One region of the Bacillus sp. H1a genome, then DNA from elsewhere that is predicted to be linked to it. Evidence: predicted binding sites of a transcription regulator. Region 1 holds the regulator's gene; the other holds the start of a gene.

The links. The regulator LexA, encoded in region 1, represses DNA repair genes until DNA is damaged. The targets are predictions, from matches to a motif close to CGAACATATGTTCG.
Region 2: U860_RS0121280 (DNA polymerase IV) is a predicted target of LexA. The motif match lies at 3,752-3,765, and genes of this name have one in related genera.

The regions. Positions count from the first base shown of each region.
Region 1 is NZ_AYMH01000018.1:5,301-13,200, forward strand. Features, by position in the region: gene U860_RS0107390 (hypothetical protein) at 1-238, opposite strand, end outside; partial or broken gene U860_RS0107395 (helix-turn-helix domain-containing protein) at 489-815, opposite strand; partial or broken gene U860_RS36800 (N-acetylmuramoyl-L-alanine amidase) at 842-1,160, shown strand; gene U860_RS0107400 (tetratricopeptide repeat protein) at 1,550-2,638, shown strand; gene U860_RS32945 (Phr family secreted Rap phosphatase inhibitor) at 2,635-2,784, shown strand; partial or broken gene U860_RS32950 (ATP-binding cassette domain-containing protein) at 3,266-3,634, shown strand; gene U860_RS0107420 (PadR family transcriptional regulator) at 3,863-4,186, shown strand; gene U860_RS0107425 (DUF1700 domain-containing protein) at 4,179-4,721, shown strand; gene U860_RS0107430 (DUF4097 family beta strand repeat-containing protein) at 4,722-5,528, shown strand; gene lexA (transcriptional repressor LexA) at 5,615-6,235, opposite strand; gene U860_RS0107440 (recombinase family protein) at 6,377-7,033, shown strand; gene U860_RS0107445 (DUF896 domain-containing protein) at 7,079-7,318, shown strand; gene U860_RS0107450 (bifunctional metallophosphatase/5'-nucleotidase) at 7,365-7,900, opposite strand, start outside.
Region 2 is NZ_AYMH01000045.1:54,465-62,364, forward strand. Features, by position in the region: gene U860_RS0121250 (aromatic acid exporter family protein) at 1-231, shown strand, start outside; gene U860_RS0121255 (L,D-transpeptidase) at 248-838, shown strand; gene U860_RS0121260 (DUF3894 domain-containing protein) at 1,024-1,263, shown strand; gene prli42 (stressosome-associated protein Prli42) at 1,315-1,407, opposite strand; gene U860_RS0121270 (GNAT family protein) at 1,595-2,140, shown strand; gene U860_RS0121275 (tripeptidase T) at 2,268-3,386, shown strand; gene U860_RS33895 (hypothetical protein) at 3,434-3,640, opposite strand; gene U860_RS0121280 (DNA polymerase IV) at 3,783-5,021, shown strand; gene U860_RS0121290 (MgtC/SapB family protein) at 5,258-5,959, opposite strand; gene mgtA (magnesium-translocating P-type ATPase) at 6,036-7,900, opposite strand, start outside.

The DNA.
Region 1 (7,900 bases):
GTAACGCTGAACGTTCCTCTGAAGAATACTGAGGTTTACCAGGATCCTGCATGAAATGTAGGACAGTAGATACATACTCTTCTGCTTGTTTATCATCTGCTTTTACTGATTTCGTTTCTTTTACGTCTTTATCGGCTTTTACTTTCACTGATTTATCATCTGACTTTTGTTCTACTTTCACGTCTGCTTTCTTTTCTTCGCTGTCTGCTTTGTCTGTTCCGCAACCCCCTAATAACATGATTGGAAGTGCTAAACTTACTAGTTTCTTTGCTTTTATTATGTATCCTCCTTTTAGAAAATATTGTAATTAATTAACATATTATACCGTAACATAAATTATATAAATAAGATATAAAGATTTTCCATCCTTAAGAGAAATTTTGAGTGTTTTAACAATATGAAAAAATGTATGACGGTTGTAGAAAATCCCGCTCCATATGCTTTTTAAAAAACCCCCTTATTGGTTCATCGATGTTTGGGAGCTTTTTTTACGCTCTCATAAACTCTTTATCAAAGTAGAACTTGTCCATTAAGTTGTTTACAATCCCGTTGAAATAAGCGAATTTACCCTTCTTCATTTTTGCTCCAGATTTAATTTTCATAACAAACTCTTTGATAGCTTGTAAGCCGATAGTAAGCTCCTGGTCTTTAGTGAATGCTTTATCACCCGTCGTATGGTTAACGATTTTATTACACTGTCTTACGACCTTCCACAGTTCTTGAATTGTCTTTGAGTCACTGTAAAAAGAGCGAACTAAAGAAATAAAACATTTTGGTACCCAGTGAGCTACGGAATCAGCTTCTTTAATGTTTTCCTAGGTATAGTGTTATTCTTGTTGCTGTATGGGGGAAATTAGGAAACTGGTTAAATCTTGGTGGTAACCAATGGATTTATTATGATTCCTCATACATCCGTTACAATGGGACGGAAATTTCTACTGTAGCTGGTAAAAGGGTTATTTCTAGAGTGGACCAATTTACGTTTCTATGAATCCCCATCATGGTAGAATAAAGATGTTGTAGGTACAGTTGATGCAGGATTAGGGTTTACAATTATTGATAAAGTATTGGTGAATGGTTCACCGCAATATAAAGTGAAAAACTCTAAATGTAGTATCTTCTATATTACAGCTAGTTCAACATATGTAGAGGTACCATAAAATAAAAAAGCCGATTCCAATTAAAGATTCGGCTTTTTTTATTGTTAAGATGTTTAGAATTTACTTTTAGACAATGCTTTTAATATAGGATTTATGATTTTACTTATTAATCGAAATCCGTTAAATATAGATCTTATAACCTTCATATTATCGTCCCCTTAAACTAAATAAATCATATCAACTTCATACCAAGGGTGTAAACATTGTATTTTCATAAATTCAAATGAAAAAGAAGCTTCTTTTTCAAAGTGAATGATGGTGTTATAATTAAATATAAACTGAATAATCAGATAAAAATTTATCAATAAATAGTAATTGTTATGATATGCGTTTTGATAGGGTGATTTGTTATAATATTTAGATAATACTCTTAGAAAAGGGGGATTTAAATGGAAACAAAAATTTCTACTACTAGCAAGGGGTATGAGCTATTAGAAGAATGGTATCACGAAATGCTTGCTCAGCATATAGAGAAGGCAAGTATTTTAAAAATTGAAGCAGATAATATATTTAATAAGGTTAAAGAAAATGCAGATTCTTTTATTTATTACTCCCTGTTAAGATTTAGGTATCAAATGTTAAAGGGGAATTTTGAAAAAGGGCTAGAAGGGTTAGAATACATAAAAGGTATGCCAGATGGTTTACTAAAATATTACTATCACTTCTTTAAATTTATTTATGCAACAGAAGTTGGAAACTACAATAGTGCAGAAAAACATCTTGAATCTGCAAGTGATTTATTAGATATGATGTCCGATGAAAAAGAAAAAGCAGAGTACAATTATCGTGTTGCGCTATATAAATATTATATTTCACAACCTACTTTAGCTATTAATTATGCTACAAAGGCTCTCGATTATTTTTCAAGCCATGAAGGCTATGAGACTAAAAAGGGAGCGTGTGAAAATACATTAGGTATGGCTTGTATTACTTTAGAACAATTTGAATTAGCAGAGGAATATCTAATTTCTGCTCTAAATATGTTTCAAAAACTTGATGAACAATCGCTAGTTTTAAAAGTTCGTAGTAATTTAGGCGTACTGTATGCCGAACAAAACTTATCAGATTCAGCTATACGTCATTTAGAAGAAGTATATAAAGCGTGTCAACATACAAAATTGCATTATCAAAGAAGGGTAATATTCCTATTGGCTCGGGAACATATTAAATTAAAACAGCATAATGATGCAACTTTTTATATTAAAGAGGGCTTGAAGGATTGTAATCAAGAATATAGTTATCACTTAAATATTTTGGAGTGTATAAATAATAATGAATCTATAGAGAAGTTGGAAGAAATTGTAAATGGATCGCTTTCGTATTTTAAAGAACAAGAATTGTGGAAAGACATTCAAATTTATACCGAACTATTAGCAGGTAAATGGTATAATGTGGGTGCAAAGGATAAGGCGTGTGAGTATTATCACTCAAGCCATGAAGCGAGAACTTTATTAAAAGAAAAGGGGCGTTTAAAATGAAAAAGATTAAAATTACATTAATGGGTTTAATCGGTATTGCAGTATTATCGTTTGGTTTAAATAGTCCTAGTATTGAAAAAAGTGCAGCACCTACACTGAAACAAGAGAATATTATTTCATATTCAGAACATGGTACAGGAATCTAATAAATAAAAAAATTACCCCCATCAGTTATTAAAGAAATAAATAATCAATAAGCAGTAAAGTAGATAAAATAAACAAGGCAGGATGATGACAACATCTTGCCTTGTTCAATTGTGAAAAATTATTGAACTGTAACGAATTTTTTTAGAGGATATTTTAAATAGGAAAGAACAGATGAAAAAATAAAACAAGCCTAACCTATTTATGTTTGTTTTATTTTGTGGGGGGCACCCACAAACCCACCCACAATTCACCCACAAAAATAAAAAAAGTGATGAATCACTAGGAAACATCACTTTTATAAAACCTTGATAAATCAGTGTTTCTGGTTCAATTTAAAACTTGATGAATTCAGAGGATATATTTAGAACGCAAGTTCACCAATGGGAACGCGATCAATATATGTCTCTATACTAAGAGAGAAAAAAGCCCTGATACTACGGTATCAGGGCTTTTTCGTCATTTATTTACAGTAAATTGTAGCGAATGCTTCCAAAAGGGCTTGATACTCTTATTGGAGATCGTGGAGTGAGGCTTTCAGGTGGTGAACGCCAACGACTTGTACTAGCGCGTGCAATTTTAAGGAAACCGTCCATTTTAATATTAGATGAAGCTACTAGTGCGTTAGATACTGAAAATGAAGTGAAAATTCAATCAGCATAAGAAAGATTGAAAGGAACGATGACTATTATTGTTATTGCGCATCGTTTATGTACGATACATAATGCAGATCAAGTTATTGTTTTAGGAAAAGGTGAAATTGTTCAAAAAGGTGAATTTAATCAATTGGCTAAAGAGAGAAAAGGTGTGTTTCGAAATTTATTGGGCTCACAAATGGAAGTTGGTTCTTAGAGGAGAAAAAGTGAATGAAGTCTTGTATTAATGTAATTAAAATTGAATGAAAGCCCGAATAATGGCCTGTTACAACAGGGTCTTATTCGGGCTTTCATTTGTGCATTTTCTAAATTTAGGGGATAAATATAGTTCAGTACCTTGCAATGAACAGTACTAAGTGGTATATTATGGATAAATCAAGTACCGTGTATTAAACAGTACTAAAATAAGGAAGGAGGATTGTCCTTGAACGTTCAGTTTAAAAAAGGTGTGTTAGAACTGTGTGTATTGGCTCTTGTAAAACGTAAAGATTGTTATGGCTATGAACTAGTTCAACAAATCTCTAATAAGTTTTTAATATCAGAAGGATCAGTATATCCGTTATTGCGTCGTTTAACGAAAGAGGGATATTTTCAAACATATTTAAAAGAATCTACGGAAGGGCCGCCCCGTAAATATTATGAACTAACTGAGCAAGGTGAGACGCAACTTCATTTATTAGTAACAGAGTGGCGTGATTTTGCGAAAGGCGTACAAGAAATTATTGAAGGGGTGAATTGGGATGAATAAAGAACAGTTCCTTCGGGAATTATCGAATCAGCTTAGAAAGTTACCGGAAGAAGAGAGGAAAGACATTTTATTCGATTATGAAGAGCACTTTCAGTTTGGGGTAGAAGAGGGGAAAACTGAATCGGAAATAATAAAAGGACTTGGTTCTCCGAAAGTGATTGCAAAAGAATTATTAGCGATGTATCGCTTTGATGAAATGAAAAAAGATCCATCGACTTCAAATGTGACAAGAGCTGTCATGGCGGCGATTGGACTTAGTTTGTTTAATTTTATTATTGTGTTAGGCCCATTAATTGCAATTATTGCTACTATATTTTCTCTTTGGGTTGCGGGGATTTCTAGTGTAGTGACACCATTTTTTGTTATTCTAAAAGTGTTTATGGGCACTTTTTTATGGATTGATTTATTCGTTAGTATCACGTTTGTTGGAGTTGGTTTGTTGTTATGTATTGTAGCTTTTTATAGTACGAAGTGGTTTAAAAGATTATGCGTACGATATGTAATATGGAACTTCAAAATGATAAAAGGGGAGTAAATGATGAAAAAACTATTATTAGTAGCTATCGCTTGTATCATTATTGGAGTAATAGGGATTTCACAAACATATGAAAAAGCAGTACAAACTGCAGAAAAAGGAAATAAAGAAGACGTAATTAAAAATGAAACGCTAAAAAATGTAGAAGTTAAGTTAGATGCAGGAGATATTGTTGTCCAAAAATCTCCTGATTCCTCTTTTTATGTAAAGCAATCAGGAGATTTACGTAAACAGAAGATTCGTATAGCTGAGGATGGTGACACATTAAAGATTCAAGGAGAAATAGAGAAAGGTGTTTCATTTGATTTCTCATTTTTTACTTTCAATTTTCAAACGCCTATATTGACTATATTTATACCTGAACGTTCTTATCAAGAGATAAAAGTAAATTCATCCGCTGGGCAAATAGAAATAAGTGATGTGAAAAGTGACTACGTAAGTGCTGGGACACTTGGTGGAGATGTGGATCTGGGACATATAACTGCTAAGAGTGTAGATGGATCTTCAAAAGCTGGTAGCGTGAATGTAAAGAAAGTGATTGGGAAAGTAACAGCAAAAACAGCTAGTGGTGATGTGGATGTTATTGATCATGATTCTAAATATGATCTAGAGGCAAGCTCAACTGCTGGTGATGTAGATATTACTTTATTGGAAAAACCGAAAGACGCAGTTATAACCGGGCGAAGCACTGCTGGAGACGTGACAATTTTTAATGAGGAAAATAAAAATATAACAATTGGTAATGGAAGTACAAAGATTAGTGGGAAAACTTCTGCCGGAGATGTTACGATTGAAGCTCGTAAATAAGGAATAGAATGTACGGAAATCTATCAAAATACAAAAAGAAGATAATTACTTATATAAATAAGGTAATTATCTTCTTTTTATTATTTTTAATGTAAATCGCGATATACGCCAATTACTTTTCCGATAACTGACACTTGTTTTAAAATGATAGGTTCTAATGAAGAGTTTTCCGGTTGAAGACGGAAATGGTCTTTTTCTTTATAGAAACGTTTAACAGTTGCTTCATTGTCTTCGGTTAAGGCAACTACAATTTCACCATTGTATGCAGACTGTTGTTGGCGAACAACGACTAAATCACCATCAAAAATACCAGCTTCAATCATACTGTCCCCAGAAATACGTAACATAAACACTTGGTCTGCTCCAGCAACAATGCTAGCTGGAAGTGGGAAGTGTTCTTCTACACTTTCAACTGCTGTAATTGGTAAACCAGCAGTAACTTTTCCGACGATTGGAACTTGAATAACAGATTGTGTTTCAGTGTCCGTTCGGTCTTCACCTAAAATTTCAATTGCTCGTGGTTTTGTTGGATCGCGTCGAATATATCCCTTTTCTTCTAATCGTGATAAATGTCCGTGCACTGTAGAACTAGAAGCAAGGCCGACTGCTTGACCGATTTCACGTACGGAAGGTGGATACCCTTTTTCTTGTACTTTTAGCTTAATAAAGTCGAGAATGTCTTGCTGGCGTTTCGTTAACTTTTCCATGTTTTCTAACACCTCGTTTTCTTTCATTTTTCTTATTAATAAGTATAACATGTGAAAAAACATTCTACAAACATAAGTTCGAACGGAAGGCGAATTTATGATACACTAGAGGGAAAATATAGTGAGAAAGAGGGGTTCAAAATGAATGCAATTATTTATGCACGTGTGAGCACAACAAAAGAAGCGCAGGAAACATCATTATTGCGTCAAAAAGATGAATTATTGCATTTAGCTGAGCGCTATCAAATGAATGTTATAAAAGTAATTGAAGAGCAGGCTAGTGGTTATACAATTGAACGTGATGGCATATTAGAAGTGCTAGATACAATTCGAGATGAACAAGTTGATGTGCTTCTTATACAAGATGAAACGCGCCTTGGTAGAGGGAATGCGAAGATTGCATTAATGCATTGTTTACATAAAGAGGGAATAAAAGTTTATACGCACACGCATAATGGTGAATTACAGCTTTCGGATTCTGATTCTATGGTGTTAGATATAATTGGGATTGTTGAGGAGTATCAAAGAAAAATCCACAATTTGAAAATTAAACGTGGCATGCAAAGAGCGGTGGAGAAAGGATTTCGTCCAGAGAATAATTTGAAAAATCGTCATTTAAGTGTAGGACGCGAGAAAAAAGAAGTACCTATTGAGGAAATTGTACGTTTGCGTAGGAATGAATTAACTTTCGAAGAGATTGCAGCAACACTTCGTGGTTTCGGTCATAATGTTTCAAAAGCAACTGTGCATCGAAGATATGTCGAATATACAAAGCAATCGCTTGATAAAGAAGACTAACTATTGTATGATAATAATCAGTTTTGAGTAGAAGGGGGATTCGAGATGCTAAGTCACGAACTCATTGAACGCATTAACTTCTTAGCGAAAAAAGCAAAAGCTGAAGGCTTAACTGAAGAAGAACAACGTGAGCGCCAATCGCTACGTGAACAATATTTAAAAGGATTTCGTCAAAATATGTTAAACGAATTAAAAGGAATTAAAGTCGTTAACGAAGAAGGCACTGATGTTACACCGGCGAAATTAAAAGCTTTAAAAAAGCAAGATAATGCAAAATTAAATTAAAAGATGGGCGTAGCCCATCTTTTTTTGATATTAATAGACAGATTCGCTATTTAATAACTTTCCAGTTATGATTTGTTGTTGCTTCTATCGTTTTATGCTTCAATATATAGTTAGCGATAAGTTCAGACATATCTATTGGTATGTCTTTTATAATGGGCTTATTTTGATACATAAGGAAGTTTCCGCCACCACCTGCACGATAATTATTCATAACGACATCGTATTCTTGCTTCATGTTGATTGGAAGTCCATCATATTCTAAAAAAGTAACTCTTTCGCCAAATGGTTTTGAAATGTTTAATACGTATGAAATTCCTTCCCACATATCGTAATTATAGTGCTGCGGTTTCGGTTCTAAGTATGCATGGTTTACAATGATATTTCCGTCTACATTTAGTGCGAAATAAGTGGCGGAGAGCTCAAGAGCTTCTTTTATATCTGCTCCAGTCACTCGAATAACTTTTAATGTATTTGGATAAATATAATTAGAAACGATGTTACGCATTGTGACATGTTCGGGAAAACCAGGAGATTCATTGTGAAATAAACTTGTACAAGAAATAGAAACTTCTGCTACATCCA
Region 2 (7,900 bases), on a different contig from region 1:
GCAGACGTAATCGAAAATATAGGGAATTCCATTCGTCCTGAAAGTACAGGGGTCATTTCGTTAAGACAACTTCAAGAAATGCGAGAAGTGTTTAGAGAAATGCCGCTACCAGTCACACGAGAAGAATTTGAAATACGTGCGAAACTCGTTCAACTTGTTTATGAGATGGAGCAGTATCTACTCATTAAAAGTCGTTTTAAGGGAAAGGATAATATAAAAGAACTTATATAGAAGGCAGGAATTATTGATGCCGTATCTTCTCTCTTTATTATTATGTCTTTCTTTATCACCGGTTTGGCCTCTTGGTGATAATCCTCGTGCTGGGGATCCTTTTATAATTGTAAATAAGGCGACGAATAAACTAGCTTACATTGACGATGGGAAGATCCAAAAGGTTTTTCCAGTAGCGACGGGGAAAACAAATGAATTAACACCAGAAGGAACTTTTGATATTGTATTGAAAGCGAAGGATCCGTATTATATTGCGAAGGATATTCCTGGGGGGTCTCCGAAAAATCCACTTGGATCGAGGTGGATGGGATTTAACGCAAAAGGAACTGACGGAAGTAAATATGGGATACATGGGACAAATCAGCCTAGTTCAATTGGAAAGTATATTTCACAAGGATGTATAAGAATGAAGAAACAAGATGTGGAATATTTGTTTGATCGTATTCCAATTGGAACGAAAGTATGGATTGTGAAATCGAAGAAATCATTTCAGCAATTGGCGAAGGAAAAAGGAGCCATTGCATTCAGAGAAGTCAACGAGAAGTTGGCTTTTTCTTTTATCCCGCTATTTGCGAGCAGTAAGATCCCCACCTCAAAATTTGGCTAAAGCAAAGAAGTAAGGTGGGAGTAGGGTTGCCCGTAAAAGCCCGATTGGTGTGGGCTAATAATCAGTGTGTTATGAACAAAACCCCAACTGATTAAAGTTTCACTTTATTAAGTTGTCTTGACATGTGTACATAACCATGCGTTAATGAGAATATATAAAGATAACTAAGTAAAGGGGTTGCTCATATGTATTTGAATCCAAAAATTTCTTATATGCAGTTTTGTGTTGGTTTTCTATTTGTCATTACATTCATATTAGCAACTTTTAATATATGCTCTTACGTAGTATCAATTGTATTGATGGCATTACTTAATTTTACTTTCGTCATTGGGGCATTTCAGCAAAAACAGTACACGAGTTTTGTAATAGCACTTGTAATGGCCTTTTCCTTTAGCATTGTAGCGATTGTACTATATATAAAATAAGAATTTTCATACAAAATAGAAAGTAAAAAAAGGACGAGTGAATCGTCCTTTTTACCAAAACATACTTGCGCCAGTAAGTAATGTTGTTACAAGCATAGAAATTAACATTATATAAACCATAATTTTTTGAGCTTTTTTATGCATCGTTAAGCCTCCTTGCAAATCAGTACAATTTCATTGTAACGAGAAATGAAATTGTGGACAAGGGGAGAGAAAGGACAAATTTCGGGAAGGGGTTGCAAAATATAACAGGAAATTTGGGTATGCGTGGAGAATATATTAAAAGATAGATTGTGAGTTTTTGTTATGCAAGCTGAAGAATGGAGATACGATGATGAAAATATACGAAACAGATCGCTTACATTTAAGGGAAATTGATGAGTCGTATGCAGAAAAAGTTCTTCAATATTACGACAGAAATCGTGAGTTTTTAAAGGCGTGGGAAGAATATAGACCAGATGATTTTTTTACGTTAGACTATCAAAAGAAAAGGTTACAAAAGGATAGAAGAGAGTTCGCGGAAGGTAAAATCATTCGATTATGGATTTTTAAAAAGGGCGATGATACGAAAGTTATTGGGTGTATTTCGTTTAATCTAATTGTTCGTGGAATTTATCAATCTTGTGTACTTGGTTATAAATTAGATAAGGAAGAACTGAATAAAGGTTACACAACAGAAGCGCTTAGAAAAGCAATTCAAGTTACCTTTGAAGAATTTCATTTACACCGTATAGAAGCACCGATTATGCCACGAAACTTAGCATCTATACAAGTAGTGACAAAGATAGGGTTTCAATATGAAGGCGTATCTCGCAAAATGTTGATGGTAAATGGAGTTTGGGAAGATCATATGCGTTGGGTGCTATTAAACGAGTAATAGAAAGCAGATGGGTATCTAGATGTGTGAACCATCTGTTTTTTGTCTTGTATTTCGAAACTTTTGCGAAATTCTGTTATAATTAATATTGTTACATACATAATGGTAGTGCAGGAGGCGCAGTCTTATGATTAATCAAGAACGTTTAGTAAATGAATTTATGGAGTTAGTACAGGTAGATTCTGAAACAAAATTTGAAGCAGAAATTTGCAAAGTGTTAACAAAGAAATTTACTTCTTTAGGTGTAGAAGTATTTGAAGATGATACAATGGATGTGACTGGTCACGGTGCAGGTAACTTAATTTGTACTTTACCAGCAACAAAAGATGGTGTTGATACAATTTATTTCACTTCTCATATGGATACAGTAGTTCCTGGTAATGGAATTAAGCCTTCTATTAAAGATGGATATATCGTATCAGATGGTACTACAATTTTAGGAGCGGATGATAAAGCTGGATTAGCATCTATGTTTGAAGCAATTCGTGTTTTAAAAGAAAAAAACATCCCTCACGGTAAAATTGAATTTATTATTACAGTTGGAGAAGAATCTGGTCTTGTTGGTGCAAAAGCATTAGACCGAGAGCGCATTACAGCAAAATATGGTTATGCATTAGATAGCGATGGAAAAGTTGGAGAAATCGTAGTTGCAGCACCAACACAAGCGAAAGTGAATGCTATCATTCGTGGGAAAACAGCTCACGCTGGCGTAGCCCCAGAAAAAGGTGTATCTGCAATTACTATCGCAGCGAAAGCGATTGCAAAGATGCCACTTGGCCGTATCGATTCTGAAACAACTGCAAATATTGGACGTTTTGAAGGTGGTACACAAACAAATATCGTTTGCGATCATGTTCAAATCTTTGCAGAAGCTCGTTCTTTAATAAATGAGAAAATGGAAGCACAAGTTGCAAAAATGAAAGAAGCATTTGAAACAACTGCAAAAGAAATGGGCGGTCAAGCAGATGTTGAAGTAAAGGTTATGTATCCAGGATTTAAATTCGCTGATGGCGATCACGTTGTAGAAGTAGCGAAACGTGCAGCTGAAAACATCGGTCGTACACCTTCTCTTCACCAAAGTGGTGGAGGAAGTGATGCGAACGTAATCGCTGGACATGGTATCCCAACAGTTAACTTGGCAGTTGGTTATGAAGAAATTCATACAACAAATGAAAAAATTCCTGTTGAAGAATTAGCGAAAACAGCAGAATTAGTTGTAGCTATTATTGAAGAAGTAGCGAAGTAATAAAGTAAAAAAGACGTGTGAACCAACTATGGTTTACAGGTCTTTTTTTATTTTGATTCAAGTGCTTTTACAAGGCGGATAAGCCAGTATAAGAAGATCCATGGCAATATATCAGTTGTTACAAAGCGTATGAAATGAGAGAAGATTCCTAAAACATGAATGTTGATGTTAAAAAGGGGAAGTAACAAATAATTAATTGCAAGGATTATAATAATGATAATAAATATATTATTGAGTTTATTGTGTTGTTTCATAACAATCCACTTCCTTTACAATAAAATCCATTTATTTCATAAAGTATAGCAAAAATAAAGATGAAAAAGAATAAGTAATTATTATATTGTACATGAATTTGGTATAATGAAGGAACGAATGTTCTTGGAGGAGGGTGGTATTATGCGAGAAATGTATCCGAAAAATGGTCGTGTTATTTTACATGTAGATATGAATTGTTTTTTCGCATCTGTTGAAATTGCCCATGATCCACCATTAAAAGGAAAGCCATTAGCGATTGCCGGGAATGAAAAAGAGAGAAAAGGGATTATCATAACATGTAGTTACGAAGCGAGAGATTATGGAATACGTACGACGATGCCCCTTTGGGAAGCAAAGCGATTATGTCCGCAACTAGTTGTAAGGCGTCCTAACTTTACATTATATCGCGAAGCCTCATTTCAAATGTTTCAAATCCTTTCCCGTTTTACAGAAAAGATACAACCAGTTTCTATAGATGAAGGGTATTTAGATATTACAGATTGCTATGTGCTAGGTTCGCCGCTTGAAATAGCAAAGATGATTCAACAAGCGTTATTAACAGAGTTACAGCTTCCGTGTAGCATTGGCATTGCTCCAAATCTTTTCTTAGCAAAGACTGCTTCTGATATGAAAAAGCCACTTGGTATTACAGTGCTTAGAAAACGTGATATCCCAGAAGTCATTTGGCCACGACCAGTTGAAGCGATGCATGGAATTGGAGAGAAAACAGCTGAAAAACTAAAAGATATTCATATAAATACAATTGGACAGTTAGCAAAAGGAGACGAGCATATCATCCGCGCTAAAATTGGAAAGCACGGTGTTGATTTACAAAAGCGTGCAAAAGGTATGGATGATAGGGATGTTGATCCGAATCAAATGGGACAACATAAAAGTGTTGGAAATTCGATGACTTTCTCAAAGGATATGGATGAAGAGAAAGAATTGCTTGATATGTTAGGGCGACTGTCGGGCTCGGTGAGTAATAGACTACAAAAGCGAACTCTTGTCAGCTATAATATCCAAATTATGATTAAATACCATGATAGGCGGACGGTAACACGAAGCAAACAATTGAAAAATGCAATTTGGGAAGAACGTGATATATTTCAAGCTGCATCACGTTTGTTGAAACAACATTGGGATGGTGATTCCATTCGTTTATTAGGTGTTACAGCTACTGAATTGGAGTGGAAGACAGATTCGGTCAAACAGTTAGATTTGTTTTCATTCGAAGAAGATGCGAAAGAAGAGCCGCTACTTGCTGTTATTGATCAGATTAATGATAAGTATGGAACACCTCTTTTACAGCGAGGTAGTCAATTATTGCGTAAGCAAGAGAAGTCGTTTCAGCAAAAACTAGAAAATAAATTTATGTAGAAGGTGCTATGAATATAAAACCTTCTTTTTTAGATGGAAAAGAGAATCCGGCCATGAGAAGAAGCGGTCAGAACCTTTTTCAGTCCCATGCCAAGTTAAAACAAAAAGATCGAACGAGTATGGATTACTTTAAGTTATTCCAAGCAGTTGCTAATAACTTGAAAATAAAAAATGGGTGTATGTAGAAGGTGTCATGAATATAAAACCTTCTTTTATATTCATGACACCTTTATGATTTAACTTGCTTCTAAATCTAGTGAAGTTTTCCAGCCAGCGGCAGTAACACCAGATTCTAAAAGCATTCTACTTACTATTTTTTCGATTAAGACAGCTGCATTTGTATTGCAATGTAATGTAGCTTGTATAGATACTTTTTGGTTAGAATCAACGTCTTCACTGTACAATTCTTTTAAACCGATACCTTCTGAACTTACCATGTGCATGAGAAGAAAACGAATATGTGCTTCATTTTCTTCTGAACAAGTAAGAGAAAGTAAGTAGTTTGTTTGCTCGGGTACATCTTCTTTTGATTTATTATTCATAAATAGAGCGATTGGGCGTAGTAGTATATTTGCTAGTAAGACGCCGGCTGCACCTAGCATAGCTGCAACGAGGAAGCCAGCGCCTGTAAGAGTACCTACAGCAGCTGCACACCATAAAGTTGCCGCTGTATTTAACCCTCTAATACTAAAACCGTCACGAATAATAACACCGCCTCCTAAAAAGCCAATACCACTCACAACTTGAGCAGCGATACGTGATGGGCTAGCTTCATGATCAAGCATGACGGATAATAAAACAAATATACAGGCACCAAGTGATACGAGAGCGTTTGTTCGTAGCCCAGCCATTCGATGTCTCCATTGTCTTTCCATTCCGATGCAAGCTCCTACAATAATTGCTATAAATAATCTTAATACGATGTCATACCATACCATAATGGTCACCTCCATACATTTAAGTACATGGTATATTTTTTAAGAATGAGTGAGAAATACCCACTCATTCTTATTTTTACAACCAGCTATGAAACTTTTTAATATAAAGTTTTTTCAGGAATTGTGTTAAGAAAGCATAACCTAATAATATTCCTATTAACCATGGGAAGTAGCTTAGTGGTAATGCTTGTAAACCAACTGCTGCACCAAGTGGTGAGAACGGAATGTAGATGCCAATTGCCATAATACAAGCAGTTAATAAAAGAACTGGTATTGATGCAGTACTTTGAATGAACGGAATCTTCTGTGTTCTGATCATGTGAACAATTAATGTTTGCGTTAGTAATCCAACGACAAACCAACCAGATTGGAATAGCGATTGTTCTCCAGGTGTATTTGCACCGAATACATTCCACATGACAACGTATGTGATAATATCGAATATAGAGCTAATTGGGCCGATACAAATAATGAAATTACGTAAGTTTGCAGTATCCCATTTTCTTGGTTTTTCTAAAAATTCTTTATCCATCTTATCCCATGGAATAGAAAGTTGAGAAAAATCGTAAAGTAGGTTTTGAATTAATAGATGAATTGCAAGCATCGGTAAAAATGGAATGAAAGCACTCGCCACTAATACACTAAATACATTTCCAAAATTAGAACTAGCTGTCATTTTTATATATTTTAAAATATTGCCGAACGTAGTGCGACCTTCTAAAATGCCTGCTTCTAATATAGTTAAACTTTTTTCAAGTAGGATAATATCGGAAGATTCTTTTGCAATATCAGTAGCAGTATCAACAGATATCCCAACGTCAGCATCACGTAGTGCAACGGCATCGTTAATACCATCCCCCATATAACCTACAGTATGACCATTCCCTTGTAATACGCGAATGATGCGAGATTTTTGCATTGGATTTAGTTTTGCGAACACTGTTGTTTCTTCTGCTAGTTTTGCTAATGCTTTATCTGGTAAAGAATCAATTTCGTAACCGAGGACAGGCTCCCCTATATTTAATCCAACTTCCTTGCAAACTTTTTTTGTAACAATTTCGTTATCGCCAGTTAAGATTTTTACTTGTACGCCGTGTTTATGCAATGCTTGAATTGCAGAAGCAGCAGATGGTTTTGGTGGATCTAAAAAGCCGATATATCCAGTAAGAATCATAGCGGATTCATCTTGTACTGCATAAGCTTTATAATCAGGTTTGTTATCTTTCTTGTATGCTACAGCGATGACACGCATTCCTTCACTATTTAAAGTTTCGCTAAGGTGTTTTACATTTTCTCTCACTTCTTCAGTAAGAGGGACAATTTGCCCATCCACTTCAGTGTAGTTGCAAATTGATAAGATTTCTTCTACGGCACCTTTACAAACCATTGTATGTTCACCTGAAATCTCTTTCACGATGACAGACATACGACGGCGAGCAAAATCAAATGGAATTTCATCTAGTTTTTGAAAAGCTGATGGATCAAATTTATGGTTTTCCTCTGTATGCTCAATGACAGCTTTATCTATTAAATTTTTCAATCCAGTTTGATAGAAGCTATTTAAATATGCAAATTGTAAGACGCGATTGCATTCATTTCCATTAGGATCTAAATGACGAACAAGGACAACTTTATCTTCTGTTAAAGTTCCTGTTTTATCTGTACAAAGGATGTTCATAGCACCTAAGTTTTGAATTGAGTTTAGCTGTTTTACAATTACTTTTTGTTTAGACATGTTCACGGCGCCTTTAGCTAAATTAGCAGTTACAATCATTGGTAACATTTCAGGTGTAAGACCAACTGCAACGGCAATAGCAAAGAAGAAAGCTTCTTGCCAATCTCCTTTTGTGAATCCATTAATGAGAAGGACAATAGGTGCCATAATAAGCATGAATGTGATTAAGAGCCAACTTACTTTGTTTACTCCTTTATCAAAGCTTG